Regions from separate parts of the Neobacillus sp. OS1-32 genome, predicted to be linked through region 2. Evidence: riboswitches for the same ligand, from Rfam matches in the RefSeq annotation. Region 2 holds a riboswitch; each other region holds the start of a gene.
What was found. Region 2 has a riboswitch for cobalamin ahead of RCG24_RS11005 (ATP:cob(I)alamin adenosyltransferase). Riboswitches for the same ligand answer to the same signal wherever they lie in the genome.
Positions count from the first base shown of each region.

Region 1: it holds a riboswitch for cobalamin, as region 2 does, so the genes downstream of both, RCG24_RS06940 (ABC transporter substrate-binding protein) here and RCG24_RS11005 (ATP:cob(I)alamin adenosyltransferase) in region 2, are expected to answer to the same signal.
Region 3: it holds a riboswitch for cobalamin, as region 2 does, so the genes downstream of both, cobJ (precorrin-3B C(17)-methyltransferase) here and RCG24_RS11005 (ATP:cob(I)alamin adenosyltransferase) in region 2, are expected to answer to the same signal.

Region 1 covers NZ_CP133263.1:1,345,046-1,355,885, reverse strand. Annotated here, with positions in the region: gene RCG24_RS06955 (oxidoreductase) at 1-254, shown strand, start outside; gene RCG24_RS06950 (CapA family protein) at 326-1,540, shown strand; gene RCG24_RS06945 (GyrI-like domain-containing protein) at 1,782-2,246, shown strand; cobalamin riboswitch at 2,388-2,582, shown strand; gene RCG24_RS06940 (ABC transporter substrate-binding protein) at 2,769-3,734, shown strand; gene RCG24_RS06935 (FecCD family ABC transporter permease) at 3,700-4,773, shown strand; gene RCG24_RS06930 (adenosylcobinamide amidohydrolase) at 4,766-6,247, shown strand; gene cbiB (adenosylcobinamide-phosphate synthase CbiB) at 6,229-7,188, shown strand; gene RCG24_RS06920 (bifunctional adenosylcobinamide kinase/adenosylcobinamide-phosphate guanylyltransferase) at 7,169-7,756, shown strand; gene cobS (adenosylcobinamide-GDP ribazoletransferase) at 7,868-8,635, shown strand; gene RCG24_RS06910 (histidine phosphatase family protein) at 8,593-9,204, shown strand; gene RCG24_RS06905 (bifunctional adenosylcobinamide kinase/adenosylcobinamide-phosphate guanylyltransferase) at 9,156-9,581, shown strand; gene RCG24_RS06900 (ECF transporter S component) at 9,615-10,121, shown strand; gene RCG24_RS06895 (serpin family protein) at 10,118-10,834, shown strand.
Region 2 covers NZ_CP133263.1:2,169,662-2,180,501, forward strand. Annotated here, with positions in the region: gene RCG24_RS10995 (acyl-CoA dehydratase activase-related protein) at 1-3,129, shown strand, start outside; gene RCG24_RS11000 (hypothetical protein) at 3,139-3,366, opposite strand; cobalamin riboswitch at 3,433-3,643, shown strand; gene RCG24_RS11005 (ATP:cob(I)alamin adenosyltransferase) at 3,881-4,432, shown strand; gene RCG24_RS11010 (ABC transporter substrate-binding protein) at 4,429-5,376, shown strand; gene RCG24_RS11015 (CBO0543 family protein) at 5,519-6,043, opposite strand; gene RCG24_RS11020 (APC family permease) at 6,211-7,566, opposite strand; gene RCG24_RS11025 (Na/Pi symporter) at 7,751-8,671, shown strand; gene RCG24_RS11030 (acyl-CoA carboxylase subunit beta) at 8,963-10,501, opposite strand; gene RCG24_RS11035 (enoyl-CoA hydratase) at 10,557-10,840, opposite strand, start outside.
Region 3 covers NZ_CP133263.1:2,843,288-2,854,127, reverse strand. Annotated here, with positions in the region: gene RCG24_RS14175 (energy-coupling factor ABC transporter substrate-binding protein) at 1-98, opposite strand, end outside; gene RCG24_RS14170 (energy-coupling factor ABC transporter permease) at 95-772, opposite strand; cobalamin riboswitch at 970-1,167, opposite strand; cobalamin riboswitch at 1,354-1,533, shown strand; partial or broken gene cobJ (precorrin-3B C(17)-methyltransferase) at 1,663-2,490, shown strand; gene RCG24_RS14160 (sirohydrochlorin chelatase) at 2,548-3,498, shown strand; gene cobK (precorrin-6A reductase) at 3,495-4,274, shown strand; gene RCG24_RS14150 (precorrin-8X methylmutase) at 4,270-4,920, shown strand; gene RCG24_RS14145 (cobalt-precorrin-5B (C(1))-methyltransferase) at 4,917-6,011, shown strand; gene cbiE (precorrin-6y C5,15-methyltransferase (decarboxylating) subunit CbiE) at 6,008-7,216, shown strand; gene cobI (precorrin-2 C(20)-methyltransferase) at 7,218-7,919, shown strand; partial or broken gene cobM (precorrin-4 C(11)-methyltransferase) at 7,919-8,688, shown strand; partial or broken gene RCG24_RS14125 (cobalt-precorrin 5A hydrolase) at 8,685-9,833, shown strand; gene RCG24_RS14120 (cobyrinic acid a,c-diamide synthase CobB) at 9,820-10,840, shown strand, end outside.

The DNA.
Region 1 (10,840 bases), 820 kb from region 2:
CGCCTTCTCAGGAAGAATCCCCGTATTTCATACTAATGAAAAAACTGGAAGACTATATTTTAGCAGGGGAAGAGGGATTTGGCGATCCAAGGGAAGTAGCACAAAAAGTTGCGGAGATTTCTACAATGAAGGAGCCGAACTTTCGGTTTCCAATCGGGAAAGGAGTTAAACTGACGATTCGCTTAAAAAATTTAATCCCTTGGAAAAAATGGGAATCCCAAGTGATGAAAAATGTTAACAAAACAAAAAACTAGCAGCTTCAAGACTTTGCGCAAGCTCGCCGCATTCCCGACTAAACTGAATCATAGAAACAAGGTAGGAAGTTATGATTAATAAACATAAAGTTATTAGTTTCATCATTTTTTTTGCTTGGATTTATCAAGCCATTTTCACCCAAACAGTTAGAGCAGAGGAAAATGTTCAAATCAGACCTAGTTCTTTTTTTCATTATTTTATTGAAACTAAGTTATTTGGGAAGTATTTCAAACCAGTATCGATCAATCCAGACAGTAGCTATCAGATTTGTCTTGCCTTGGAAAATGCTGCCAGAGAGAGTCATCAAATTGTACCGGAGGTTGACCCGAAAACTATCGCAGTGAGTAATGAACCGATTAAGCTGTCGTTTGCTGGTGATGTTATGTTTGATTGGTCGGTGAAACAAACTGTGCGCCAAAAAGGGCCTGACTATCCGTTTGTCAACATTAAGCCAGAGCTAGCTTCCAGTGATGTAAATGTCGTGAATCTGGAAACGTCGATCACCACCGGAGGCAATAAGCAAGACAAACAATATACGTTTCGGTCTGATCCGCAAGCTTTGTCCGGTTTAAAAAATGCCGGATTCCAGCTGGTCAGCTTGGCCAACAATCATTCGTTGGACTTTGGGCAATCCGGATTTGCCGATACCATCGCCAATTTAAAAAAATACAGACTTGATTATGTCGGCGGTGGATTAAACAAGCAGGAAGCATACTCCGCAAGAACCTACATGATTAAAGGAAAAACGGTCAAAATTCTGGCGTTTTCCCGGGTTCTTCCCGAAGGTTCATGGGTCGCAACAGCTATAAAACCAGGGTTAGCAAGTGGCTATGACATTCACCTGATGGAAGAAACGATTCAAAACGAAAAAGCGGCCGCTGACCTACTATTTGTCTTTATTCATTGGGGAATTGAACGGAATCGTTCGCCGGAACCGTTCCAACGAGACTGGGCAAGGAACATGATTGACGCTGGAGCTGACGGAGTCATTGGCAGCCACCCCCATGTGCTCCAGGGGTTTGAATATTATAAAGGAAAGCCGATAGCCTATTCGTTAGGCAACTTCCTTTTTCCAAACTATGTTAGAGGAAACGCAGCGCAAACGGGTATTTTGCACTTAAATATCGAAAATGAGAAAATTGGCATGTCTTTTGTCCCGTTTCGAATTTACCAGGATCGAATCGTGCCGCAAACAGCTGCTGAAAAAAACTATGTTTGGCGGGAGCTGCAAGGTCTGTCGTTTGGTAGGCTGCAAATTCAAAATGGCTCAATTATCGGCTATTGACAGTAATATGTACCGCTTACAGAGGATCACTTCATCCTCTGTTTTTTGTCGAAAAAAGATATAGGAAAATAATGTAAGAGGGCGTTGAAACAAAGTTAAACATTTATTTCCAAAACTATTTTAATTAAACGGAGTATGGAAAAAGTTTTTTTAAAATAGGGAAATTTTAAAATGTTTGCAGGAATTTATGGGATATTCAGAGAATAATAGGAATAAGATTTTTATAAAGGAGGAGGTTAAAATGGAATTTAGAATAGTAGAAAAAGAAGAGTTAAAAGTAGTCGGTATTTCATGGAATGGCACTTATTCGCAAGCCAAAATCATCCCACGCCTTTTCGATATAATGGAGAAGCGTCTTGAGGAAGTGCCTTTTCAGACAAAAGATCCGGTACTGATAGCCCCATTTCATAGCAGGGAATCGGAATTTACCTATTATGTAACCACACCTGTGGAAGAGGTTAAAGAAGTCCCAGAAGGTATGGTTGGATTTTCAATTCCACGAAAATATTATGTTCGCACCACCCATCTGGGAGGGCCGGAAGAGGTTGAAAATACATACCTGCGTCTGTTCAATTGGATGGAGGAATATGGTTATGAACAGGATCACCAGGCATTAAGTCTTGAAATCTTCCCAAAACAGCAAAATGCCGCAGGAAACCTCCAGTTTGAAATCTATCTACCGATTAAGATGTATAAAAATAACTGACATGGAGTTTGATATAAAATAGACAGTGAATAAATGAATCGAAAAGATTGTGTCGAAATTTAGAAACTTAACGTGAATAAGAAAAAAAAGTCGAAAAAACATATACAAACAAGCAGACTTTTTCTATAATGACGTTGACAAGGAAATATTCGAAAAATAGGTGTTAAAAAAATCTTTCAAAAAGATTTTGCTTAAAAGGGAAGTTTGGTGAAAAACCAACGCGGTCCCGCCACTGTAAATGGGAGCTGCCTATATCATGTCACTGTCAATTTGATGGGAAGACATAGGAAGCGATGACCATAAGCCAGGAGACCTGCCTATTTTCTTACGCCAATAAACCTACGAGGATAGGGAGGTGTGGAAGACTGGAATGCTTTTACTGATTTTTGGTAAATGAATCTAATCATACCAACATCCTCCACAGATAGGAGGATGTTTTTTTGTGGAGATGCAAACGCAGTCTTGATTAGGGTGTAAGGTACGAATAGCGCTTGTCACAATTACTAGAAGGTGGGTACAGACATGAAAAAACTATATTCATTAATACTTGCATTCATATTGATTATAGGAGTTCTTGTGGGGTGTTCCGGAAACAAAGAACAAAGCAAAGAAGACAATAAAGCGAATAATGATCAAAAAACAGAGCAGGTCTCCTTTCCGGTGACCGTAAAAGATGGTTTAAAAAATGATGTTATTATCAAGAAAAAGCCGAAAAAAATTGTCTCTTTAATCCCAAGCAACACGGAAATCTCCTATGCTTTAGGGCTAGGAGATAAGATTGTCGGAGTTTCTGATTTTGATAATTATCCAAAAGAAGTGACGAAAAAAGAGAAAATCGGCGGTCAAGAAATTAACGTCGAGAAAATTATTTCTCTAAAGCCTGATTTGGTGCTGGCACATGCATCAACAGCCCTCAATTTTAAAGATGGTATTCAACAATTGAAAGATGCCGGGATTGCCGTTTTAGTTGTCAATGATGCGCAGAACTTCGAACAAGTTTTTGATTCCATCACCATGATTGGTAAAGCAACCGGTGAAGTCACGAAAGCAGACAAACTGGTGACTAGTATGAAAGATAAGCTGGCAAAGATCAAAGAAAAGGCAGCGGGAATCAAAGAGAAGAAAAAAGTATTAGTTGAAGTTGCGCCCGCTCCAGAAATTTATTCACCAGGCAACAAAACGTTCATGAATGAAATGTTAAAAGCGATTAACGCGGAAAACATTATAAGTGATCAAGACGGCTGGGTGAAGATTGATCAGGAAGCCATGATTAAACGTAATCCGGATGTCATTCTGACAACATATGGTTACTATGTAAAAAATCCGGTTCAGCAAGTGTTAGCGAGTAAGGGTTGGGAAAATGTCACAGCTGTGAAAACTAAACAAGTATACGATGTTGATTCAGACCGAGTAACCCGTACAGGACCAAGAATTATTGAAGGAGTAGAGGATCTTGCCAAGGCTGTCTATCCGGAAGTTTTTAAATAATAAAATAACAGCCTATTTACTCGCCGGCATCTTCTTATTGCTTGCCATTTTATTAGGAATTGCCATTGGAACTGTCTCTGTTCCAATCCCGATTATTATAAAAATCATCACCGGTAATTTATTTGGCACGCTCAGAGCGGAACATATCGATCCGATGTATTCAAGCATTGTCATGAATATCCGTTTGCCGAGAGTCATCTTATCGGGTCTTGTTGGCGCCTCCCTTGCGATTGCAGGGGCGGCCTTTCAAGGGCTGCTCCGAAACCCGTTGGCAGACCCGTATACACTAGGCGTTTCGTCCGGGGCATCGGTAGGGGCCGTCATCACCTTATTTTTCAACCTTACCATTCCTTTTGTTGGTGCTTTTACTTTGCCGTTATTCAGTATTGTATTTTCCTTTATTACGATTTTTTGTGTTCTGATGTTTGCTCGTAAAATTGAACGCTCGATGCGGGTAGAAACGATCATTCTGACCGGCATCATTTTTAGCTCGTTTTTAGGTGCCATGATATCGTTGATGATTGCTTTAACGGGCGATGAACTGAGGCAAATTATCGGCTGGCTACTTGGCAGCGTCTCGATGCGCGGCTGGGTATATATTAAAATTATCCTGCCATTTTTTATCATTGGCTCGATCATCCTTATCTTCAATGCCAAGGAACTTAACGCCATGTCTTTTGGCGAAGAACGGGCCCACCATCTTGGAGTGAACGTTCAAAAACGAAAGCTAATTGTCCTTTCGGCCGGTTCGATTTTAACTGGGGCGGCAGTTGCGGTGTCAGGCACCATCGGTTTTGTCGGCTTGGTGATTCCACATTTGACGAGGCTTATTTGGGGACCGGACCATAAACATTTGCTGCCATTATCGATTTTTATCGGCAGCGGCTTTTTAATCTTGGCTGATCTGGTTTCGCGGATAATTATCTCCCCAACTGAATTGCCGATTGGCGTCATTACTTCATTAATTGGTGCACCGGTGTTTGCTGTTATTTTACTGCAGAGAAAAAGAATCGAAAGAAGTGGTAAAAATGATGCTTAGCGTACAACATGTATCAGGCGGTTATTCAGGGAAAGCAGTATTAAAAGATATTACATTCGGAGTAGAAAAAGGGGAACTGTTCGGAATCCTCGGTCCAAATGGCAGCGGTAAAACAACCCTGCTGAAAATGCTTAGCGGAATTCTGCCGTTTCAAGCAGGAGAGATTTTGATTGATGACAAACGGCTCAAAGAATACAGTCCAAAACAGTTGGCGCAAAAGGTCGCTGTTCTTTCACAGCATTCTTCGCAATCCTTCTCCTATACGGTAAAGGAAACCGTCTCGCTTGGACGATATGCTCACCAACGAGGCTTGTTTCAGACATGGTCGGACGAGGATGAAGCGGTTGTTCAAAGAGTGATGCAGCATATCGGCGTCTCCACGTTACAAAACAAAAACATCCAAGAACTATCCGGCGGTGAAAAACAAAGGGTGTTTCTCGCCCAGGCATTGGCCCAGGAACCGGAAATCTTATTGTTAGATGAACCCACGAACCACCTGGATTTATCCTACCAAAAGGAATTATTCGACCTGCTCAAACAATGGACAACCGAGAATCATTTAACGGTAATATCGATTTTCCATGATTTAAACCTTGCTGGTCTTTATTGTGACCGCTTGCTTTTGCTCGAAAAAGGCGTTATCAAAGTCAATCGCGAACCTAATGAGGTATTAAGAGAAGAAACCATTCGCGCTGTCTATCGAACAAATATTCATAAATTCCCTCATCCAAAGGTGGCCGCCCCACAAATGGCGCTGCTGCCAGAACGGCAAAAATCAGCACAACTGGTTGTCATTCAAGAAGGTATGTTACAGCAAGCTGATGAATTAATCTTCTTGAAGTCCCCTGTGCCGTTAAGAACGATGTCCTCAGGTGTGATTGGTTCGGGAACTGGCTGGTATCAGGCTTTTGTTAACCGTCATGTTGATAAAGATTATAACTGCAGTGATTTTCGCCAAGATATGGCCGATTTCCTACGGAAAAACGGATTTGAACCATCTGAAACAGTTGGAATGATGACTGCCGTAACGCTTGAAGATGTCGAATATCAAGTTTTCGAAACTGATGGCTTTTCTCTCTTTGCCGTCGTGACCGCCGGTGTTGGAAATGCCGTTGATGCCTCCAAAAGCGAGCTGCACACATTTGAAATCGTGCCCGGGACGATTAATACATGGGTTTTTGTCAATGGTGACCTGAGCGAGGAAGCGTTTATTCAAAGTATTATGACGGCAACCGAAGCGAAAGTGAAGGCACTGCATGATTTACAGGTAGTCGATGAAGTGACGGGAACGATTGCAACCGGCACATCCACCGACAGCATTCTTGTGGCAGCAACGCAAACCGGCATGGCACTAGATTTTGCCGGAACGATCACCCCTTTAGGGAAAATGATTAGTAAAGCAGTTTATCAGTGTACAATAAAAGCCATTCAAAAATCGCAAAAGAGGAAAAAAGCATGTTCGGCTATCATTTAATTTCGATTACGATTGCTTATGTTATTGACAAGCTGATTGGTGACCCTCCAAATTGGCCGCATCCGGTCCGCTGGATGGGGACATTGATTGCATTTTTGGAGAAACGATGGAATCGGGGCCGTGCGAAAAAAAGCAAAGGTGTAGCCATGCTTGGTAGCGTTTTATTGATAAGTTTTACCATTACTTTATCTGTGGTTTTGGCCGCTTATACAATCCATCCGCTTGTCGGGATGATCGTCGAAGCCGTCATCATTGCCACCACTATTGCCGAAAAAAGCTTAAAGGAGGCCTCAATTGAGGTGTATCAGCCGTTAACAGCAGGCGACCTCACGGAAGCTCGGAAAAAGCTCTCCTATATTGTCGGCCGGGATACAGACAACCTGAACGAAGCGGAAATTGCCAGGGGAGCGATCGAAACGGTTGCGGAAAATACAAGTGATGGTGTCACAGCCCCGTTATTTTGGGCGTTGATTGGCGGTGCCCCGCTGGCGATGGTTTACCGGGCGGCTAATACATGTGATTCCATGGTGGGATATATGAATGAGCGCTATAAAGAGTTCGGTTGGGCGTCAGCGAAATGGGATGATCTTCTCAATTGGATTCCCAGCCGGTTAACTGGAATGATCATGCTGCTGGGCAACCGTCCCGAGAGCATGAGTTACAAGAAAGCGTGGTCGATTTTATTTCGTGATGCCAAAAGACACCCAAGTCCCAACAGCGGCTGGCTGGAGGCGGCTGTTGCCGTCATCTTAGGTATTCAGCTCGGCGGAAAGAATTATTATAAGGGTTACGCGTCAGATCGGGCAAAAATGGGGGAACCACTATCCCCGATTAAGGCCGATCATATTTTAAAGGTAAATGCGATACTGGCTAAAACCGCTCTGTTATTCATCCTAGTATTATGGCTTGGAGGTGGCAGCATTGAATTTTTTATTTCCTGATACTTCTCTAATATTCATCACTGGCGGAGTAAGGAGCGGCAAAAGCAGCTTTGCCGAAAGACTTGCCGAAAAAGTGGCAGTAGAAACAGGCGGGCAGCTTACCTATCTTGCCACTGGCATCGCTACCGATCCCGAAATGGCAGCCAGGATTACCAAGCATCAACGAGATCGCGAAACAGCGGAACTTCCATGGAAAACGCTGGAGCAAGCTATCCATATTGGGGACGTTGCTTCGTCAGTAAACGATCATGATATTATCCTGTTGGATTGTGTAACGACCCTCTTGAATAATGAATTATTTTATAAAAACCAAGCCTGGGATGCTGCTTTTTTAGCAACGGTAAAAGATAGGATTGTCAGCGGGATCTGCGCGATAAAAAACCGGGCAAAAGCGATGATTGTCGTCAGCAATGAAGTATTATACGAACCGTATTCTGCGAACGAACTTGTTTTTACATATGGGCACTTGCTGGGGCAAATTCACCAACAATTAGTTCAGCTTGCTGATCAGGCCTATTTAATTGAGGCAGGGGTACCGCTGATTATGAAATCAGCGGTACGACAATGAATCGATCAATGCTTTACGAGCAGCTTAAAAGATTCGCTTGGAGTGGTCGTTGCAACAACATCAAGTAACCTTAGTGAATGAACCAAACACCGATTAGTGAGGCAAGATATGATGAAATTTATCAGAGGCTTTTTGATAGGCGTTCAATTTTTTACAGCGATTCCAATCAGCAAACAATTTCCGATGGATGAAGACCACCTGAAACGAACGATTCAAGCTTTTCCACTGCTTGGATTAGGGCAGGGAATGATCTATTCCTTCCTATTATATATACTGATTGAAAATACACCTTTTTCCCATTTGGCTGCTGCTTTCCTGTTATGGTTGGTAACGATTATTTTGACAGGTGGCATCCATCTCGATGCCTGGATGGATGTCAGCGATGCCTATTTTTCCTATCAGGATCAAGCCAGAAGACTTGAAATAATGAAGGACCCGCGAATCGGAGCTTTTGGTGTTATTTCCGTCATGATTCTATTAAGCTGCAGGTTTTTGTTTATTTATGAGATCACCTTGAACCCTCACTTGTTAACTTATGTATTGATTGCTATCATTCCTTTTTTAAGTAAAACCATAATGGGTGTTCTGCTGCTGACCGTCAGGCCGGCAAGAGCAGAAGGTCTCGGGTATCTTTTTCAAAAGGCTGCTACTGCCAAAGCGTTGTGGCTTTATCCTGTTTATTTATTGGCTGCAGCTATTTTGTTTCCACGTGCTGCCATCCTAATTGTGCCTGCGACAGCCTGTTATTTGTTTGCACGGTTAAAGGTCGGCAAATGGTTTGGCGGGATTACTGGTGATGTATTAGGCGCAACGGTGGAAGGGACGGAGTTGATTCTATGGCTGACCGTGTGGTTATTGCATTATTTCGTCACGGTATAACCGAAGAAAATAAACGAAGGGCTTACTTGGGATGGAATGATTCGCCATTAGCGGCGGAGGCGAAAGAGAGCGTGGTACATGAAGAATATGATGCTTATTTTTCCAGTGATTTGGGCAGATGTATCGCCATGGCAAAACAATTATTTCCAGATAAGACACCCATCCTCCTTCAAGAACTAAGAGAAATGAACTTCGGTGAATGGCAAGGTAGGACGTATGAACAGTTGCATGATAATCGATTGTATCAACAATGGCTGTCAAATCCCTATCATTCCAGCCCGCCAAAGGGTGAGTCTTTTCAGCAGTTTGCCGATAGAATTGAAGCCGGTTGGAAGAAGATTGTTGAGTTTCTCCTGAACAATCGTATTCACAGTTGTGCGGTCATGACCCATGGTGGCGTTATTAAATATCTATTAGCTCATTATGCCCCGCAGCAACAGGAATTTTGGAATTGGAAGACACCGCATGATGTCGCGTTTAAATTCATTTTTTCAAAACAGGCGTTAAGGAGGGGTGAACGATGCACTTTGTTACAGGAGGTGCCTTTAACGGTAAAAGGTCATGGGTAAAGGAGAGATTTGCGAATGCCTGCTGGCTGTCCGCCTATGAAAATGCCCAATTGCCAACTAATTTAACTGATATTAACAGCGAATTGCTCGTTTTGGAGGGGATCGAGATGTGGCTTAAGGAATTATCATCACAATCTGATCCTGCCATTTGCCGCGATATTTGGCGGCACACATTGGCCCAATGGGAATCCTGGGAAAGAGCAAATTCCCAACGTCAATTAATCATCATTGGTACCGATATCACAAAAGGGATCGTTCCCATGGAAGAGGAAAACAGGCGCTGGCGTGACGTAACAGGCTGGGCCTATCAAGATTTGGCTATCATGGCAAAAACGGTAGATGTCATCTGGTACGGTATCAATCAAACTATTAAATAGAAACGGTCAACGTTTCGTTTGGAGGAACAAAAAATGAAAGAGAAGCTTACTGTGAAATTTCTCAGCTGGATCGCTATGTTTATTGCTTTATCTGCGGTTGGGGCTTCGATTAAGATTCCAGCAATTATTGGCAGTGTCGCTCTTGATGCTTTTCCGGCGTTATTAGCCGCGGCATTGTTGGGCGGTGTCCCTGGAGCAATCGTTGGGGCATTGGGGCATTTATTATCTGCGTTATTAGGCGGATTTCCATTAGGACCGCTGCACTTTGTGATTGCCATAGAAATGGCGATTTTATGCTGGCTGTTTGGGGGTATGTATGGCAAAAACCATAAGCTTCTGGCGGGTGTTGTTTTTGTGCTTTTGAATACGTTTGCAGCGCCGTTTCCATTTATTTTTCTTATTAGTAAGGCATTTTATATTTCGATGTTGCCATCGCTTGCGGTTGGTTCTATTTTGAATGCTGCGATTGCCCTGATTTTGATCCCGCGTCTCGTACCGTTTGTGGCTCACGGATTTACTAAAGGAGAAGCAAGACGATGAGAAATGCGCTCGCCATTCCCGTGGATAAACAGACGACCTTGATTATTGCCAGCGATAATAGCGGTGCCATTGGGATGAAAGCAAATGACCATGTTCGTGTGCCATATGAAACGGTATCCTATTATTCTTTTCGTGTCGCCGCAATGGAATGTATCAGTGCCGGCGGCGAGGTCATTTCGGTTGTGCTCCAAAATTTTTGCGGCAATGAAGCTTGGGAGCAACTGGTGAAAGGAATTAACAAAGGCCTTGAAGAACTGGGACTACAGGATGTTTCGATTACCGGCAGCACGGAAAGTAACTTTTCCTTACTCCAATCAGCAATCGGACTAATGGTGGTAGGAAAAAGGATGACTCAAAAAGGTAACGAAATCGATTCTGAGGGGGTAAATTTGGCGGTTGTGGGGATTCCTTTAGTTGGTCATGAAGTGATCGAACAGGAAGATCAGGTCGTTCCTTTATCCATTTTTCAAAAGGTAAGTAAGCTAAATAGAGTTATCACCTGGCCGGTCGGCTCCAAAGGGATCCTTTATGAGCTGCAGCAAATGTTACCCGACCTTGGTTTGACAGCGGAAAGGGTCAAAACCGCTATTGATGTGCATAAATCATCCGGTCCGGCTACATGTTTTCTCGCTGCATATCGGGATGGACAGGCTGAAGAACTTGCAAAGCTTGCGGGAAACTATCTCCATCCGATAACCATTAACGAGGCTTGATTCCAT
Region 2 (10,840 bases):
CGTTCCACCGTAACCGGATATGGCGAAAAATTAATTCAGGCAGCCTTTCGGATTGACGATGGGGAAATTGAAACGGTGGCCCACTATACTGCGGCAAAGCAATTCCAGCCGGATGTCGACTTTATCATTGACATCGGCGGCCAGGATATGAAGTGTATCAAAATCAAAAACGGCGTGATTGACCAAATCTTACTGAATGAAGCATGCTCGTCAGGCTGCGGCTCGTTCCTCGAAAGTTTTGCAGAAACGTTGGAAAAAAGTGTCCAGGAGTTTTCTGAAATGGCCTTAATGGCGGAGGCACCAGCCGACCTCGGATCACGATGTACCGTGTTCATGAATTCAAAAGTTAAACAATTGCAAAAAGAAGGCGCCAGCATTCCCGACATTTCCGCCGGCTTGGCACATTCGATCATTTCCAATGCGATTTACAAAGTCATTAAGCTCAAATCAGCCGAACAGCTCGGCAATCATGTGGTCGTCCAGGGAGGAACCTTCCTCAATGATGCCGTCCTTCGCTCGTTTGAAAAAATTACCGGTAAACAAGTTATTCGTCCGGATATGGCGGGATTGATGGGAGCCTACGGCTGTGCCCTGATTGCCAAAGAAAGATGGGATGGACAATCGGTGTCTTCGCTGCTACCGGTGGAACAGCTCGGCAATTTTACCCTGCAAACGTTCCACCGCCGCTGTGGTAAATGTGAGAATAACTGTCCGATTACCGTGAATAAATTCTCTGACAAACGGTCCTTCATTACGGGGAATCGCTGCGAGCGGGGGGCCGGAAAGCAAAAGCAAAAAAGTCCATATCCCAATTTAGTTGAAGAAAAATTGGATAAAGTATTTAACCGTGTCTGCCTTGAAGGCGATGAAGCGGAAAGAGGAAAAATCGGCCTGCCCCGTGTGTTAAATATGTTTGATAACTATCCGTTCTGGCACCGCTTCTTCACCGAATTAAGTTTTGAGGTGGTTTTATCGGACCCTTCCAGTAAGGCCATTTTTGAAAAAGGGATTGAAACCATTCCGTCAGAATCTGTCTGTTATCCAGCCAAGCTTTCACATGGTCATATTTTGAACTTGATTGAAAAAGGCGTCAAGACCATCTTTTATCCGTCCGTTGTTTTTGAAAAACGGGAAAATCAGGCCCAGCAAAATCATTACAATTGTCCGATTGTGGCCTCCTATCCTGAGGTGATCAGGGTGAATTTGGAGAAAGTCTTTATTGATAATCAAGTAACATACTTAAACCCATTCTTAACGATCGATCATCCTGCCGCACTGTTGAAAAATCTGAGTGAATGTTTTCAGGACATTCCAAAAGTCGAACTCAAAAGGGCTCTTAAGAAGGCCCAGGCTGAAAAAGAGGCCTATACCGAATGGCTGCACAGACGTGGCGAGGAAGTCATTGCTCAATTACGCAAAGAACAGCGAAAAGGGATTGTCTTTTCGGGGCATCCGTATCATATTGACCCTGCGATTAATCATGGCATTCCGGGTGAGATCAATAAATTGGGGTTCGCCGTGTTAACCGAGGACGCGATTGTCCAGCTGGCTCCGGAGGATTTGGAGGTGGATGTCGTCAATCAATGGACCTATCACTCCCGACTTTATCAGGCGGCAGATGTGGTTAAAAAAGAACCTTGTCTCGAACTGCTGCAGGTTACCTCCTTCGGCTGCGGGCTGGACGCGATCACAACAGATGCGGTACAGGAAATTTTGGAGGAAAGCAATCAGTTATATACGTGGATAAAGATGGATGAAGTCAGCAATTTGGGAGCAGCACGGATTCGTCTTCGTTCCTTAAACGCAGCCATTGAAGAGAGAGAAAATCATCCAGAATTACAGCATAAACAGAACACAGCGAAAATCAGACCGCCTAAATTTGCCAAAGGTGATAAAAAAAGATACACGATCCTTGCACCGCAGCTGCTGCCCAGTCATTTTGATCTGTTTGCCAAGGCGTTTGCTCTCGATGGATATGATTTAAAAATATTGCAGGATGTCAAAGATGCCGATGTCGAGGTTGGATTACGCTATGTCAACAATGATGCCTGTTATCCGGCGGTCATCACAATTGGTCAGCTTGTCGGCGCTTTGAAGAACGGAGAATACGATTTGGACCGAACCGCTGTGATTATGTCGCAAACCGGCGGCGGCTGCCGGGCAACCAACTATTTCGCGCTGCTAAAGAAGGCGTTGCGGAATGCCGGAATGCCTCAAGTTCCTGTGATCTCCTTAAACGGCGGCGGGATGGAGAAAAAGAATCAGCCGGGATTTAAGATCTCCCCTACGCTCGCCAAATCGATGGTAATTGCCGCCTGTCTCGGTGATTTGCTCATGCGATTGAAACTTACCGTCAGGCCCTATGAAAAAGTCACCGGCAGCACCGAAAAAGTTTATCAAAAATGGCTAGAATCCAGCAAGCAGCTGTTAGAAGCGTTCTCGATGCGCGCATATAAGAAAGTGATTAATGAGATCATTGCCGATTTCAGCGAAATTGAAATGATTCCAGAGCGAAAACCGCGGGTCGGAATCGTGGGTGAAATACTTGTTAAATTCCACCCATATGCCAACAACCAGCTGATTGAAACCATCGAAAAAGAAGGCGGCGAAGCCGTTGTTCCGGACTTTATTGATTTCTTCTTATATGGGCTTTACAACCGGAAATATAAGGTGGAGCACTTTGGTAAATCCAAACTGAATATTGCCATTGGAAAAGTAGCGATTCAATTGATTGAATATTATCGCAGTCCGATCCGTGAGGCTCTGTTAGCAAGCGAGCGCTTTGAAGCTCCACTAAAAATTTCCGAAGTGGCGGAAAAAGCATCACGCTTCTTAAGTATCGGCAATCAGATGGGGGAAGGCTGGCTCTTGCCGGGAGAAATGGTTGAGTTAATGGACTCCGGCGTTGATAATGTCGTTTGCGTCCAACCGTTTGGCTGCCTGCCAAATCACGTTATCGGCAGAGGCATGTTTAACGGCATTAAGAAGGAATATCCAAATGCCAACATTATTTCGATCGACTATGACTCTAGCATCAGCAAAGTAAACCAGGTCAATCGCATCAAGCTGATGATTAATATCGCTAAAAACAAACTAAAACAAGAAAATGATCTAATCATGAAATCATGACAATGGCTGTTAGGCACTCTGTGAATTTTTCACATAGTGCCTTTTTCCTATTGACGCGCTGCTCCTTTCAATTGGCGGGTTGCACTTTTTGATTGGCGCTTTTCCCGCTCCTATTGGCGCCTTGCTCCTTTCAATTGGCGTTTTTCCCGCTCCTATTGGCGCGTTGCTCCTTTCAATCGGCGTCTTATCCGTTCCAATTGGCGCACCTAAAATTAATACCACAAAAATTTCTACCAATCTCCAAGTATTCCACAAATTTCTTTATTTTTCAGCAAATAAAGTGTACACTATTTCTTAAGTGAATATAGCTTGCAGGGAATAGGTTGCTAATTCGTTAGCTTAATAGGGAATCCGGTGAAATACCGGAGCTGTTTCCGCAACTGTAAGTGCTGATGAAATAAGAAATAGCCACTGTTTGTCAAAGAGTCAAAGACTCAACTTCAGGCAAATGGGAAGGTTCTTAGAGTAAAATGATGCACAAGCCAGGAGACCTGCCTATTCTTGAACGTATTATGCTCTTCGGAAGATAAGAGGATTGTACGGCAGATTTCATCTGGTTCTTACATATTTTAGCAAGAATCTACAGCCGGCCAATTTTTTATCTGGGCGGCTTTTTTGTATTTAAAAACAAATTGTCGGTCGGATAACTTAAATAAACAAACCATCTTTATATATTTGTCTTACTCTTCTTCCGAGGAACTTGATATCGCAGGTGTTTCACAAAAATAAAATTACAAGGAGGAGAGTAATCATGCCAAAAAAAGACTTGCGATTTCTTTGTTATCCCTTTATGCGTGAGTCAGCCTCGACCGTCGATTTTGAAATCCGGACCGATTCATTAACGACGAAAATTGGCTTGGCCGCGTCATTAACAAAGGATATCCCGATTATCCACGAAGATTTACTGTATCTGCTTCCCATGGCCTACCATCTTAATGGCTCAGCACGGGGAAAGCTTGCCATTCAAGAGAAAGATTTAGAACGATTAAGCATGATGTATGATTTTTATGAAGCTGAGGTGAAAGATCGCATTGATCAGTTCCTGCTTCCTTATGGAACGACGGCCGCCTGTGTTCTTCATACTTGCAGGAGTGAAGCCAAAAAATCTGTCAGAGCTCTACATAAGCTGAGTCTCGAAAAAGAAATTCCGGAAATTCTGTTCGACTACACTCACTTGCTGGCGAATGTCCTGTTTTTGATGGCGGTTTATACCAACAAGCAGAACGGCATCCGAGAAATTCCATTTATCAGTAAATCCTATCCAGTAAGACAAAAAAGGAACTTGGAGGGTCAAAATCAATGAAAAAGAAATATTTACTCAGCATATTAACTATGATCATCATGATTGTTTTTGCAGCTGGCTGTCAGTCAAATGAAAAAAGCACGGCTACTGCTAATCCGCAAAAGCCCGCAGCAAAAACAACTTCGTATTCGGTAACGGACGACAGAGGGAAAAAAATTACTTTTAAAAAGGTTCCGGAAAAGATCGTATCCTTGCAGCCAAGCAACACGGAAATATTATTCGCCTTGGGTGCCGGTAATAAAATCATCGGTGTGACTGACTTTGATAACTATCCAAAAGAGGCAAGTAAGATTGAGCGGGTATCTGATTCTGTTAAAATGAATGCTGAAAGAATTATCGAACTCAAGCCTGATGTAGTGTTGGCCTATACAATTGGAGATAAAAACGCGCTTAAACCGCTGGAAGATGCCGACATTCCCGTTTTTGTGATTCAATCGGCTACTACTATTGAAGATGTCTATGGCGATATCGCACAAATTGCTGAGGTCATGGGGGTTAAAGAGAAAGGCGAACAGCTTGTTGAAGAGATTCAGTCACAAGTTAAACATGTCGAAGAAAAACTACAAGGCATAGAGAAACAAAAGCGGGTCTACTTCGAAATCAGCCCGTCACCAGACATTTATACAACCGGAAAAAATACATTCCAGCAGGAAATCCTGCAAAAAGCAGGGGTGGAGAATGTCTTTGCTAAACAAGAAGGCTGGGTAAAACTTTCAGAAGAAGATGTGGTCAAGCAAAACCCCGAGATCATTGTCACGACGGTGAATTATACAAAAGACCCGATTGGCGAAATCAAAGCTCGAAAAGGGTGGAAAACGATCAATGCCATTCAAAAAAATAACGTCTATCAATTAGACCCGGACATCCTGTCCCGCCCAGGCCCAAGAATCGGCGAAGCAGTAGAGCTGGTAGCTAAAACTGTTTATCCTGAACTATTCAAGTAGCCTGGAGGAACGAGGGTCTTCCCAATACTCTTATACAAAAAAATAATGAGAACCAATCATATTACAAAAGCTGGTTGGTTCTCACTGTTTACAATTTTAGGTATTTGCTGAAACGATTGCCTTAAAAAAACGTTAGGGTATTTCACCTAAACACGTCGTTCGGAACATCAAATATTTTCCATAAAAACAAAACAAAGACGAAAGAGAAAAGCCATGCCAGCCATGGACGGGTATAGTGGACTCTAAGGGTGATGAACATAACGACATTAAACAAGATGGACCAGGCAAGATTCCATCCATTGTAATACTTGATTAGGTTAAAAAAGTTATCGACTAATTCATTAGCAATGTAAAGCAATACCCAGCCGGTAATATACAATATTTGTTTGATTCTTTTTTCCGGAAATTTGGATAAGTAAATAAACGTGGTGGTGGGATATTTAATAGCCATAATTGAGAAAGAGACATGGGCATTAGTCAATCCGATATTTTCATCGATTCCTTGCGGGTTATACTTCCACATCGGGTAACAGTCAGATAATAAATAGAGATATAAAAAATCCCCCAGCAAAAAGAACAGATAGGTAGGATAGTACTTATGCCAATTCTTAAGGTCACCCCATTTAAAAAATGCAAACAGCCAAATTAATGCGTAAACTACATTCAAAATGCAACATCCTCCAACATTATTACTAACTATATTATTTCCACTATTTTCCTAAAATAACATTTTTTATTGGACATACAAAAAAAGTGCCTGCACCACCCCAAAATTATCGATGAATCCCCGACAAATTGCAGGCAGTGACAGGCACTTATCCCCAATCACTCGTGTTATGTAAGTGATGAAGTCTGATCAGTCTCCTCAAAATTCACTTTTGTGATATTCGTCTTAAAGATCTTCAATTGAATAACCATATAAGTTAAACCAATGATGACCCAAATAATCCCACCAATCAGGGCATCCGCGCTTAGGTGATACCACAAGATTCCCGTCGTTCCGGCTCCAAGGAGCGGCATGATGACATAATTGAAAAAGTCTTTTCCTGTTTTATATTTCTTTTGGTGAAAGACGAAATGAGCAAGTACTGACAAATTGACGAATGTAAAGGCAATGAGTGCGCCAAAATTTATAACGGATGCGATTAACTCAAGTGAAGGAGTAATCGCTAGCAATGAAACAATACCGACCAAAATAACGTTAAATGCCGGTGTGCGAAATTTCGGATGAACATAACCAAAAGCCTTTTTCGGGAGAACCCCATTGCGCCCCATTACATATAGCAGCCGAGAAACACTTGCATGTGAGGCAAGCCCAGATGCAGCTGTTGCGGCAAATCCCCCTGCAACCAAAAATATTTTGAAAATCGTGCCGCCAACGAACAATCCAATCTCAGGCAGAGTGTTGTCGGTTACTTTAAAGTTTGCTAGATTGGGGAACAAGGCTTGGGCGAAAAAGGATGAAACTAGAAAAATCGCTCCACCGATTAAAACCGTTAAAATGATCGCTCTTGGCAGTGTTTTTTCATCAACCGCCTCTTCGGCGTACATCGTTATCGCATCAAATCCAATAAAGGAAAAACAGACAACGGTTGCCCCGGCTAAAACCGCTCCGAGTTGTACATTGGAATGATATAAAGGTGTTAAAGTAAAAATGGTTCCTTGGCCCATTCCATTGGTAAGCTTAATAGAGGCAAGTACGATAAAGGCGACAATCAGGAAGAGAGAAAAAATGACCAGAGTTGCATTTGCATTAGAGGTTTTACCCATACTCCAGACATTTAAAATCGTGACAATCGCAACATAGGAAACCACCCATATCCAAGCCGGGAGATTAGGAAAAAATGATTCCATATAAAGGCGAATAATAAGGGCATTTACCATTGGGAGAAGAAGATAATCAAGTAAGGCTGTCCAGCCAACCATAAATCCCAGATATGGGTTCATCGTCTCTCGCGTATACGTATAGGCTGATCCGGCACTTGGAAATACTCGTACCATTTTTCCGTAGCTAATCGCCGTGAATAACATGACAATTAAAGCAGCTAGGTAGGCCATAGGAACAACGCCATTTGTTTCATCCGATACAATTCCAAACGTATCAAACACAACGGTTGGTGTCATATACCCCAATCCAAGCCCGACAATTGCCCATAGTCCCAGTGAACGCTTAAGTGTTACATTCTCCAATTGCACCACTCCCCCTATTTTTAAAACTTTCTTACTATTATAACAATTTGACAGAGTTTTAACAATAATCAGAAATTTTCATTCCATTGGAGTGGAATCTCTACAAGCAGTGACAGGCAGGTTCATCTTTTGGACATGTCCCTCCAATCCACCTCATATATTGATGGAAGAAGGATGTGAGTTCATGGTCCAGTTATTTCTTTTTTTACTTTTCATAGGATTGTTTATTTACGGCATGACACTGTTAAGGTCAGGTCTTTTTAATCTATCTGCAGATTCTTTGAAAAAATGGATTCTGAACGTAACGGATACCCCCTTGAAAGGGGTTTTAGTAGGAATTATTATCACTATTTTGCTACAAAGCAGTTCCGCCGTTTTGATTATTACCGTAGGATTCGTCTCAGCCCGGCTGCTTACCTTCCCGCAATCAATCGGAATTATTTTAGGATCCAATATCGGCACCACGATGACAACCGAATTAATTACCTTTAATATTGAATCCTATCTTATTCCGATCGCGATTATCGGGGCTATTCTTGCCCTTATGAAAAAGAAAAATCTGCGTAGCATGGGATTGATTTTATTAGGAATTGCTGTTGTGTTTTCGGCGATTCGCGGCTTTGAATACTTGGCTGCTCCGTTAAAGGATATGGATTTGATTAATGAATGGCTGCTGACCATCGATAAACACCGTTTGTATGCGGTTGTGACGGGTATCATTCTTTCAGCCATTATCCAGTCGAGTACAGCAACAACCGCGATTGTTATGGGGTTTCTTACAGCAGGAACGATGCATTTAGATACAGGGATCGCAATTGTCCTCGGGGCCAATATCGGAACTTGCGTTGATGTTTTTCTCGCTTCCATCGGGTCAGGTAAAGAAGCGAAACTAACCGCTTACGCTCACATCTGGTTAAATGTCCTAGGTGTAGCTGCTTTTTATCCTTTTATTGGCGGCCTCGCTAGTCTAGGAGCTCAGCTTTCCAATCAATCGGACGCACAACTCGCCCATATCAGCGTGATCTTTAACGTTATATCTTCCTTAGTTGTCCTTCCGTTCACAAATCAATTCGCCAAGTTTATTACAAAATTACATGGTCGGTGACGTGACTTTTTCATTTCTGCTTTCGGGCAACTAGACCGCTCCTGGCTGACCGAAATGGCTCCTTTTTTCTGTTTTCGGGCAACTAGACTGCTGCTTGCTGACTGAAATGTTTTCTTTTTCTGTTTTCGGGCAACTAGACTGCTGCTTGCTAACTGAGCGGATAACTATTTTCATTTTTCGGTAACCTGGCAGCCACCTCCCTCTTCCAGCTCAAAAAAACTGCCTGTCACCGCCCGGATACTGGAGATATCAGTTCAACCGTTTCCAGACAGGCAACAGGCATATTTTTAATCAAACAGGATAAACCCCATGTTTACGTTCCGAAAATACCAGATACTTAGACATATAGAATTCTAAACGAGTGGCCAGTTCTTCGCGAAGACGATTGGGTTCGACGATATCATCAATAATCAGATCTGAAGCGAGCCGGTAAATATCGATATCCTGACGATATTCTTCGCGTTTTTCGGCGATGAAGGCGGCGCGCTCCTCCTCTGGTAAACTGGCAATCTTATTGGCATATACCGCATTAACGGCAGCTTCCGGCCCCATCACCGCAATCGCCGCCGTTGGCAGGGCGATACAGCAATCCGGTTCAAATGCAGGACCGGCCATGGCATACAATCCGGCCCCGTAAGCTTTACGGACAATGACAGTCATTTTGGGAACAGTTGCTTCACTCATTGCCGAAATCATCTTGGCGCCATGGCGAATTATACCTGCCCGCTCCACATTGGTTCCAATCATGAATCCCGGTACATCGGCCAAAAACAACAGCGGAATATGGTAGGCATCACATAAATTAATAAACTTGGCCGCTTTATCGGCGCTGTCATGAAATAGCACGCCCCCTTTTACCCGCGGCTGATTGGCGATAATTCCAATCGGCTGGCCGTTGATCCGCGCAAGGCAGGTAATCAATTCCGGAGCAAATAATTTCTTTATCTCACAAATGGTATCCGCGTCAACAATGCGCTCAATCAATTGATACATATCAAAAGGGGCATTCTGATTCTTTGGAATAATTTCCTCGATTGATTTTTCGAAGGAAGTTGGCGGCTTTGCTGCTGCTTTCTCCGGTTTTTCGGAAAAATTATTCGGGAAATAGGTAAGATAGTTGCGGGTAAAAGCGATGGCTTCATCCTCACTTTTGGCTAAAACATCCCCACAGCCGGAAACGGAGCAATGCATCCTAGCACCGCCCATCTGTTCCAGTGTCACTTTTTCACCGATCACCATCTCCGCCATCCTTGGCGAGCCCAGATACATCGAGGCGTTGCCTTCCACCATCACCACGATGTCGCAAAAGGCAGGGATATAAGCTCCCCCGGCTGCCGATGGACCAAATAAAAGGCAAATTTGCGGAACTTTCCCCGACAATTTAACTTGATTATAAAAAATCCGGCCGGCTCCTCTTCTTCCCGGGAACATTTCCAATTGATCGGTAATTCTTGCTCCGGCAGAATCGACAAGATAGAGCAGCGGACAACGCAGCTTTTCCGCTGTCTCCTGAATGCGTATGATTTTCTCCACGGTCCGCTGTCCCCAAGAACCTGCTTTTACAGTTGAATCATTGGCCATCACACACACGGTTTGGCCATGAATTTTCCCTATTCCGGTGACAACTCCGTCCGCCGGAAGGTCTCCGGCGAGTAGATTGGCGAACATCCCGTCCTCCGCTTGAAGACCGTTATCCAATAATAATCTGAGACGATCGCGGACAAACAATTTCCCCTGTTCCCAATTCTTTTTATGATATTTCTCATGCCCCCCTTTTAATACGGTTTCTTTCCTTTGCTGGTAATCTGATTTTGTATTGACTTCGTTCAATTATAGTTCCTCCTTTTGGCGGCCAGGCACCACCTGAAGATAGTAACTGGATCGTTTATTTCCCTTTATATTGAGGAGCCCGTTTTTCGGCAAAGGCTCGCAGTCCTTCCAATCTGTCCTCGGTGGGAATCAGGGCATCATAGGCCAACTCTTCTATTTTGAGGCCGGTGGCTAAGTCCACTTCCAGTCCTTTGTTAATCGCCAGTTTGGCCTGCACCAGCGCAAGCGGCCCATTTTTCACCATTGCAGCGGCAAGCTCCAGCGCTTTTTCTCGCATCTCTGACTGGGGAACGACGTATTCGAGCATGCCGACTGCCGCCGCCTCCTGGGCCGATAATC
Region 3 (10,840 bases), 670 kb from region 2:
CGTCCATCCGTCCCGGAAAAATCCGCTTGACCATGGATGAAAAACGGAATAGCAGTAATGAAGATAAAAACAAGAATTAAAAACGCATTATTTTTCATAGGTTAGCTTCCTCTCTGAAAGGAACTTTTAATAGTTTTAATACTTGAGTATTGTATTTAAATAGTAAATTCATCACGATGACCGTCAAGATAGCTTCACTTATAGCAAGCGGCAGCTGTGTAACTAAGAAAATGCTGGAGAATTTCAAAAAAGACGCTGCCACTCCACCCGTTGCCGCAGGAAAGGCTAATGCCAATTGGAACGAAGTAACAGAATAAGTAGCCAAATCACCTAACAAGGCTCCCGTAAAAAGAGAGACACGGAAAGACAGGCCGAGACGTTTTCCTAGCTGTATGATCCAATAGGCAACAAACGGACCGGCAACCGCCATAGAGAACCCGTTTGCACCGAGCGTTGTTAACCCTCCATGAGCAAGCAGAAGAGCTTGAAATAACAGAACAATGAATCCAAGTACGCTCATGACAATGGGACCGAATAAGGCTGTGCCTAAACCCGTTCCTGTCGGATGGGAGCTGCTCCCGGTAACAGAGGGCAATTTTAAGGCCGAGAGCACAAAGACAAAGGCGCCGGACAGACCTAGCATCATTTTCACTTCAGGTGCATCGGCAACAAGCTTGTGAATTTTTTTCATTCCGGCAAAAAGGAAAGGAAGGTAAATAGCCCACCAGATGATCACCCACTTCAATGGCAGAAATCCTTCAGCAATATGCATGGCATAAGCCGATTGATACGAATTAAGCCAAAAATAGATCGTAGCCGCTAATACTAAAATGGGGACAGTCCTCCGAAAAGGTTTTTTCTTCACTTCTCTCACTCCTTTAAATTGTAAAAAAAAGCATTCTGAACGTTAGGTTAGTTCAGAATGCTTTGGCTTTGTGACATTTTGAACATACCTATATCCCGTAGGCAGTTAAAACTTGAAAAACAGGCAGGTTTCCTGACTCATTGTCATCGCAGAACCGCGCCTTCCCTAGTCAAGGTTTTAAATTGACTAAGTGGCCTTCTTGCGGACTGCTCCAAATTACAGTGGCGGGAACCGTGCTGGAATTTAACCAGCTTCCCTTTTACGTTGATTAATTAATCAACACCCGTTTTCCCATGATTAAATTGTTATCACTAAGTATAGCCTTGTGTTTTTCGAGTTGTCCATGGAATATTTGTGACAGAAAGTTCAAAAATCCCTCGATAACAAGTCATATCTAAGTTCTAGCCAGTTGTGAATTTTTTGACAAAAATTGTTCACTTGTTAATTGTCAAATGTTGCTGTTTAATGATACTGACCTTTAAAAAAGTGAATAGGTAATACGTAAAAGTGCTCCGTTTTAAGGAGATAAAAGGGAAATCGGTTAGAAACCGATGCAGCCCCCGCTACTGTAACGCAAACGAAATTGTAGAATTCCACTGGAAAACCGGGAAGGGACAAGAGTAGGATGAAGCGAAGCCAGGAAACCTGCTTTTACGTTGTATCTTGTTCTTCGGAGGGAAGAATAGTGATAGCGTTGCAGTTAAAGACGTGTATCATTCGCTACTGTTAAAAAGCCTTAGCCACCTCCGATGGACTAAGGCTTTTTTGTATTGAAAGGAAAAGATGGAGGGGAAATGATGAAGGGAAAATTATTTGTGATTGGCTGCGGTCCGGGAAGTATGGAGCATTTGACAAAACGAGCGATAGATGCCGTAAGAGAGAGTGATTTCATCGTTGGTTATAAAACCTATGTGAACCTTATTAAAGACTTAATTACCACACAGGAAATCGTCAGTACGGGAATGTCGGAGGAAGTGGAACGGGCACAAGAAGCTGTCAAGTTGGCCAAAACCGGGAAAAAGGTAGCTGTGGTTTCAAGTGGTGATGCCGGTGTGTATGGAATGGCCGGTCTGGTATATGAGGTGCTGACCCAGCAAGGGTGGTCTGGCAAGACAGGAGTTGAAGTAGAAATTATTCCAGGTGTTTCCGCGATTCACTCAAGTGCGTCCTTATTGGGAGCCCCGATCATGCATGATTCCTGCACCGTAAGTTTAAGCGATCACTTAACCCCGTGGGAGATCATTGAAAAACGTTTAGAGGCCGCGGCAATGTCCGATTTTGTTATTGCGCTTTATAATCCCAAAAGCGGGAAAAGGACACGTCAAATCGAAGAGGCACAAAGAATTCTATTAAAATATAAATCACCTGATACACCAGTGGGATTGGTGAAAAGTGCTTATCGGCAAAAGCAACAAATTGTGATCACCAATTTAAAGGAAATGCTGGACCATGAAATTGGCATGCTTACCACCGTCATTATTGGAAACTCTGCAACCTTTGTTCATGATAACAAGATGATTACCCCAAGAGGTTATGAAAAAAAATACTCCCTAACTGATGCGGAGCAAGCTCTAGTTAAACATGAAAGACTGAAATCTGAACATGAACCATGGGCACTTCATCAAGGACAAGCCGATTAAGTAAAGTGGTCACAAAGAAAGTTATTTTGGGGAGGAATTATCGTGAAAGCTGTTTTAATGGTGGCCCACGGAAGCCGCGACCAAGAGGCAAATGATCAAGTCCGCCGAGTTATACATAATTTGAACCATTCATTAGATCCGGCACTTCTGCTGGAACTCTGTTTTTTGGAGCTTGAGGCACCAGGGATTGACCAAGGCATTGCAAATTGCGTGGCCAAGGGAGCGGAAGAAGTTGCGCTGATTCCCATCATGCTGCTGCAGGCCAGTCATTCGAAAATCCATATTCCAAATGCCATTGATCAGGCAAAAAAGAAATATCCTAATATTCATTTTAGCTACGGCAGACCGATTGGAATCCATCCGGCTGCGCTCGAAATATGTCAGACACGGCTTGAGGAGTGTGGTGAGGAACTAAGAAATCCAGATCCCAAAGCCGCTGTGCTTGTCGTTGGCAGAGGCGGAAGTGATCCTGATGCCAATAGTGATTTATACAAAATTTCCCGATTATTATGGGAACAGCTCGATTATAAATGGGTTGAAACCGCCTTTTTTGCCGTGACAGATCCGTCAGTAGAAGAGGGAATTAACCGCTTAATAAAGCTTGAAGCCAAAAAGATTATCATTCTTCCCTACTTCTTATTTACGGGGGTATTAATCAAGGAACTTGAAAGAATGGTAGAGCAATTAAAAATAAAATATCCTGATTGTCAGTTTAAACTTGCGGGTTTTTTTGGCTTTCATCCAAACTTGGAAGTTATTTTAAAAGAACGAATCAATGAGGCACTTAAGGAAGATGTCAGAATGAATTGTGATACCTGTCAATATCGTTTTGAAGCAAGCAAGCATACGGGGCACCACCATCATCATCATGAGCCAGGACACCATCATGACCACGTGCATCATCATGATCACCACCATGATCATTGTCAACATGGCGAAAGCCAACATCACGATGGACATAATAGTCAAAAAGACATCTGCGGTAACCGATGATTCTACTGATTGCCGGTACAAGTGATGCTCGGGATCTGGGGCTCCAAATAAAAGCAAGAGGCTTTTCCCAAATCGCGACGGTGGTATCGCCCAATGCGGCAAAAGAATGGCACGATGCTGAAATTTCCGTACGAGTTGGCAGGTTAACGGCGGAGAAAATGAAAGATATTATTGCCCAAAATCAGATCACCACCATTGTCGATGCCAGTCATCCCTTTGCGGAAGAAGCCAGTATAAATGCGATTGCGGCTGCCAAGCATTGTGGGATTCCTTATATCCGCTTTGAACGGGAATCAGTAAGGATAAACAACCCCTCCATCTCCTATGTCGATAGTTATCAAGAAGCAGCAGAACTTGCTGCAAGGAAAAAAGGGGTGGTATTTTTGACAACCGGAAGCAAGACGCTTCCAGTGTTCGCCGATAAGCTTCTTCCATTGCCAGATGTCAGAATGGTGATCCGTCTCCTTCCGCAAAAAGAGAACTTGGAAACATGTGAAAGGCTACACATTCCCCAGAAGAATATCGTGGCGATGCAAGGGCCATTTACGAAGGAATTTAACAAAGCCTTGTTTGCGTTATATAAGACAACGGTGATGATTACAAAAGAAAGCGGAAAAGTCGGGTCTTTAGAAGAGAAACTGACAGCTGCTTTGGAGCTGGGAATTGATACGATCATCATCAAACGCCCTACTGTCGATTATGGAACCGTATATTGGACGTTTGAAGACGTGATTCATCATTTAAAAGGTGTAGAAAGGGAAGGGAACCATGATTGATTTTAAAACGGAGTTTAAACCATATACCATTCAACCACAAAAAATTGAGGGCCGAAGCTTTGAAATAATTGACGAGGAAATTGGCAGTCACTCCTATACAGCGGAACAATACCCGATCGTTCAAAGGGTCATTCATTCCACAGCCGATTTTGAACTGGGGAAAAGCTTACGATTTCATCACGATGCCATTCAGGCCGGGATCCGTGCGATCAAAACGGGGAAAAAAATTGTTACCGATATCAAGATGGTAAGTGCCGGGATTAACAAACGCCGAATTGAAAAATTTGGCTGTTCGGTCCATGAATATATTACTGATGAAGGAGTTGTCAAGGAAGCACGTGCTTTAAATGTTACCAGATCCATTGTCGCCATGCGAAAAGGGATAAAGGAAGCGGAAGGTGGTATTTTTGCAATCGGAAATGCCCCAACTGCCTTGCTGGAATTAATCCGTCTGATAAAACAGGGGGCACCAAAGCCGGGATTGATCATTGGGTTCCCTGTCGGCTTTGTCTCGGCAACAGAATCAAAGGAAGAGCTGATGAAATTAGATATTCCGTTTATTACCAATCAAGGGAGGAAAGGCGGGAGTACGGTTGCTGTTGCAGCCGTAAATGCCATTGCCATTATGGCAGAAAGGGTGGAATGATGTTAGATCAACAGACCCAGCCACTTAGATTTGGATATACAACGGGAGCCTGTGCAACCGCAGCGACGAAGGCAGCTTTAATCGCCTTGATTACCGGGGAAAGCCAAGAAGAAGTGACAATTTTGATTCCTGCCGGTAACCAGGTGAAATTCACCATTGAGGAAATGGTCATTTCCAAGGGCCAAGTAACCGCGGGAATTATGAAGGATGGTGGTGACGATCCCGATGCCACACATGGTGCGCTCATTCAATCAACCGTTTCCTGGAGGAAAAATGACAGAATTGCTTTAGATGGAGGCAAGGGTGTAGGACGCGTCACCAAAGAAGGTCTTCCAATTCCTGTAGGAGAGGCGGCGATCAATCCCGTCCCAAGACAAATGATTGAAGCAGCGGCGGGAGAGATCTTGCGGCAGTATGGTGTGGGGGACGGTGTATCAATTATGATTTCTGTTCCAAAAGGCGAGGAAATTGCCAAAAAAACTCTTAATGGAAGATTGGGGATTATTGGCGGCATCTCGATATTGGGGACCCGTGGAATCGTCGTCCCTTTTTCAGCAGAGGCCTATACAGCAAGCATTTCCTTGGCGATCAAGGTAGCTAGAAAAGCAGGCTGTAAGCATGTCGTCTTAACGACTGGAGGACGTAGTGAAAAATATGCGATGAAACAGTATCCCTACCTGCCGCAAGTAGCTTTTATTGAAATGGGTGACTTTGTTGGATTTGCCCTTAAAGAATGTAAGCAGCAAGGGATCAAGCAGGTATCGCTGGTCGGAATGGTTGGCAAGTTTTCCAAAATTGCGCAAGGGAAAATGAACGTCCATGCGAGAAAGATTGAGATAAATTTTTCCTTTCTTGCCCAAATTGCCAAAGAAGCAGGAGTAAAAGAAACCATTCTGCCGGACATTGTCCGGGCCAATACAGCCGCAAAAGTGGCTGAAATCATGATCAGGATCGGGAATTACCAGTTCTTTCAGTTAATATGTGAATACTGCTGCCAATCAGCTTTGGCTGAAATTGGTGGTGGACTGAAGGTGGAAACAAGCCTTTATACCCTTTCAGGTGACTTCTTAGGAAAGGCGGAACGACAATGAACCAGTCTGTTAAATTAATCGGAATTGGAGACGGCGGCCCGGAAAGCTTATTGCCCATTTATCAGAGATGGATTGATGAAAGTGAGAGATTAGTAGGCGGGGAGCGCCATTTAGCTTTTTTCCCCCAATATAAAGGTGAAATAGTAGCGATCAAGGGCAATTTGGAACAGCTTCTGGAACGATTGCAAAAGGAACCGAAAAATACAGTCATCCTGGCTTCCGGGGATCCCTTGTTTTACGGTATTGGTAACAAGCTCTCAAGCAGTATAGGGTTGGAAATATATCCTCATGTCAGTTCGATTCAGCTTGCTTTTGCTAAAATAGGTGAGCCTTGGCAGGATGCTTATGTCACCAGCATTCATGGACGATCGATGAAGGGACTGGCACAGCGGATTGATGGAAAATCAAAGGTCGCTGTCTTGACGGATAAAGTAAACACCCCCGTGGCCCTGGCCGACTACTTATTATCATTTGGGATGAACGAGTACCGTCTTTTTGTTGCGGAAAACCTTGGCAGTGAAACGGAAAAGTCAGGCTGGTATAACCTGGAGGAAGTAAGGAAGAAGGAATTTTCTCCCTTAAATATTGTGATTCTGAAAAAGTCAGGATTAGCACCACGTTGGCCGGTCGGGATAAATGATGAAGAGTTTTTCCAGCGAAAGCCGGAAAAAGGCCTCATGACCAAAAAGGAAGTGCGACTTCTTTCTTTGGCTGCACTCGGTTTACAAGCGGACAGTATCGTTTGGGATATCGGAACCTGTACCGGCTCACTCGCCATCGAAGCTGCAAGAATTGCCAGAGAAGGGATAGTTTATGCGATTGAGAAAAACATCAATGACTTGGCGAATTGCCAAAAAAACATGATGAAATTTCGCGCCGATCTAACGCTTGTCCATGGAAAGGCACCGGATGGGCTGTCGCCATTCGCTGACCCTGATGCGGTCTTTATTGGCGGGGCTTCAGATGCTCTTTCGCCAATATTGGATGTTTGCTGTGATCGGCTGAGACCTGGCGGAAAAATTGTCATCAATGCAGCCACTATTGAAAAACTAAATGATGCCGTCACAATGTTGAAAGAACGAAAATTTTCCGTGAGCATCACCCTTGTACAAATATCAAAAAGCAAGCCGGTACTGCAGTTAACAAGATTTGCAGCCTATAACCCTATTTACATTATTACCGGTACTCGGGAGGGAGAATCATAATATGCTTGGCAGGTTATATGGATTGGGAGTTGGACCGGGAGATCCAGAATTGATTACGGTTAAAGCAGCGAGAATTTTACAGGAATCCCCTGTGATTGCTTTCCCAAAAAAACGAGACGGTCACAACAGCTATGCCTATTATATTGTCGACACATATATTGACCAAAAGGAAAAGGAAATGTTGGGGTTGATTTTTCCAATGACTAAAGACCCCGAAGAACTGAATCAGAAGTGGTCACAATCTGTTGAACAAATTTGGGAGAAGCTGGCCGCAGGGAAAAATGTGGCTTTTGTAACAGAAGGAGATCCTCTCCTGTTTAGTACCTTTATCTTTATGATGAATCTAATGAGAGACAGACACCCGGAAGCGGTTATTGAAATAGTACCGGGGATTACTTCCATGGGTGGAGCCGCAGCAAGGCTCGGTATCCCGCTAGCTGACGGTGAAGACCATGTGGCGATTATTCCGGCTTGCGATGACTACGATAAGATGAAAAAGGCCATCAATGACCATGATTGCATCATATTTATAAAAGTAGCCAAAGTAAAAGACCTGATGTTACAGGTGCTGAAAGACCTGAACTTACTGGATCGGGCATATGTCGTCACAAAAGTGACCTCTGAAGATGAGATCATTTGGAAAACCAATGAACTCGCAGGAGTGGAGTTGGAATATTTATCGCTGATGGTGGTGAGAAAGTAATGAAGCTATTTATTGTTGGAGCTGGTCCCGGGGACCCGGATTTAATTACTGTCAAGGGGTTAAAGCTTCTAAAGGAAGCAGATGCCATTTTTTATGCTGATTCGCTTGTGAATGATGCGCTGCTGACAGAAGTCAAGCCACATGCGAAAATTATAAAAACAGCTCCGCTTCATCTGGAAGAAATCGTAGATATGATGGAAGTGTGTTTGCTGGAGGGAAAAAAGGTTGTTCGCCTGCATACGGGGGATCCGGCGATGTATGGTGCCATAATGGAACAAATGGCGCTCCTGAAGGAAAGGAATATCGACGTAGAAATTGTCCCTGGTGTAAGCTCCGTATTTGCTGCGGCAGCGGCTGTTGGTGCAGAGTTGACGATTCCGGATCTTACCCAAACGGTGATCTTGACAAGAGTGGAAGGACGGACCCGGTCCCGGAACGTGAAAAATTGCGGAAATTGGCTGCACACCATTGCACCATTGGCTTGTTTTTAAGTGCTGCTTTAACGAAAATAGTTGTGTCCGAATTTATTGCAGCCGGTTGGCGTGATGATACTCCTGTTGTTGTCGTATACCGGGCAACCTGGCCTGACCAAAAGATTATCCGGACAACACTGGCGCAATTGGAGCAGGCGATGAAGGCTGAAGGCGTCCGCAAGCAGGCGATGATTCTGGCAGGATGGGCACTGGATGAACGTATTTTGGAGAAGGAATATCGTTCCAAACTTTATAATAAGGCTTTCCCCCATGGATATCGGAGTGTGAAAGGATGAATCTGCAGCTTGGTCCATATGCCGTTGTAGCGATTACCAAAAACGGAGCAGAGCTTGCCGGGAAATTACAGAATTCGTTAGGCCATACTGATATTTATGTAAAAAGAAAGTTTTTGAAAGAAGCAGGGAGCAATGCTGCAGCATTTGCCTTTGATGAAAGTGCAAGCGAATTGATCGGAAGACTTTTTCACTCCTATAAAGGCTTGATTCTGCTCTTTTCATTAGGTGCGGCTGTCCGTTTGATTGCCCCATATTTAAAAGATAAGAAGACTGACCCGGCGGTCGTTGTCGTTGATGAACAAGGAAAATATGCCATCAGCGTGGTTTCCGGACATCTTGGCGGGGCCAACCAATTAACGGAGCGTGTGGCTGAAATACTTCAGGCCCATTCGGTCATTACCACTGCATCTGACCGGCAAAAAACCATTGCGGTCGATTTATTGGGAAAAGAATTCGGCTGGACGTGGGAATCACCGGAAAATTTAACGGCGGTCAGCGCTGCCGTTGTAAATGGAGAGAGTGTTGTTATTATTCAAGAATCTGGGGAAAGAACCTGGTGGCCGGAAAAAGTGGAATTGCCAGCAAATCTTAAGCTCGTTGGGGATTTTAGCACTGCCTTGGCCGCAAAGCCTGATGCAGTCATTTGGATCACGCATCGCTTAATCAGTCATCAGGAATTAGCGGCCTTCCCTGTTTCCATCATCTATCGCCCGAAAGTGCTTGTTTTAGGGATGGGCTGTAACCGGGGTACTTCCGAGCAGGAAATTGAAGCTGTTATTAAGGAAACACTGGCTGAGTTAAAGTTCTCAATTAATAGTGTTAAAGCCATATGTACCATTAATATAAAAAAAGATTAGCCGGGGTTATGGAAAATCGTTGATAATCATGGCTGGGAATTTCATTATTACACCTCGGAAGAATTAAACTCAGTCAAGCTGGAGGCGCCATCAACGACTGTCTTTCACTATACGGGAGCATATGGAGTCAGCGAGCCGGCGGCCAAATTATATAGTGGTGCTGCAAGCCTCGCAGTAGTAAAAAAGAAATCTGGTAATGTGACCATCTCAGTTGCTGTCAGAACAAATAAAGTTGGAAGTTTTTTTGAAACATGCCAGAAAAGGGGTGAAATTGTTGAGTTCAAATAGATTAGTCATTGCCGGAACCGGAAGCGGGGTAGGCAAAACAACCCTTACAATCGGCTTAATGGCGGCCCTGAGAAAGAAAAACTTGCAAGTACAAGGGTATAAATGTGGACCTGATTATATTGATCCCTCCTATCATACAGCGGTCACAGGCAGACCTTCACGAAATTTGGACAGCTGGATGCAGGACCATGACTTGGTGAAAGACATTATCCGGCGATCCAGTGCGGATGCTGATATTTCAATCATTGAGGGCGTCATGGGACTCTTTGATGGAAAAGCTCCCACCTCAAATGTTGGAAGTACAGCGGAAATTAGTGTCATTACCCAAAGTCCTGTCATCCTGGTTGTTAATTGTGCCAGCATGGCCCGCAGTGTAGCTGCCATTGTCAAAGGGTTTCAATCTTTCGCCCCTAAGGTAAATATTGTGGCTGTTATCGCCAACAAGGCGGGGAGCGAGGGACACTACCAGCTGGTAAAAACCGCTGTGGAACAGGAGTGTCACATCCCTGTTATTGGGTACTTAAAGGCAGATACGGCTGTTAAAATACCAGAACGGCATTTGGGACTTATTCCTTCCATTGAGCGTGGTGAATTGGCCTCCTTCTTTGAAAAACTTGGAAAACTAGTGGCAGAAACCATTGATCTTGATCAATTAATGGCCTTATCGGAGGCACCGCCGATCGCTACAACCACCCCGTCCATTTTTGCACGGAAACAGGAGCAAACTGTAAAGATTGCGGTGGCACAGGATGCAGCGTTTAATTTTTATTATCAGGAAAATCTCGACTTGCTGTCGGCGTTCGGAGCGGAATTATCCTTTTTTTCGCCATTAAATGACGAACCGCTTCCAAAGGGGGCTGCCGGGCTGTACCTAGGCGGCGGGTTTCCGGAAGAATTTGCAGAAATTTTATCAATGAGGTCAGCTGTGAAGGCGTCAATACGGACTGCGATTAAGAATGGTCTGCCTACGATTGCCGAGTGTGGCGGATTTATGTATCTTACCGAAG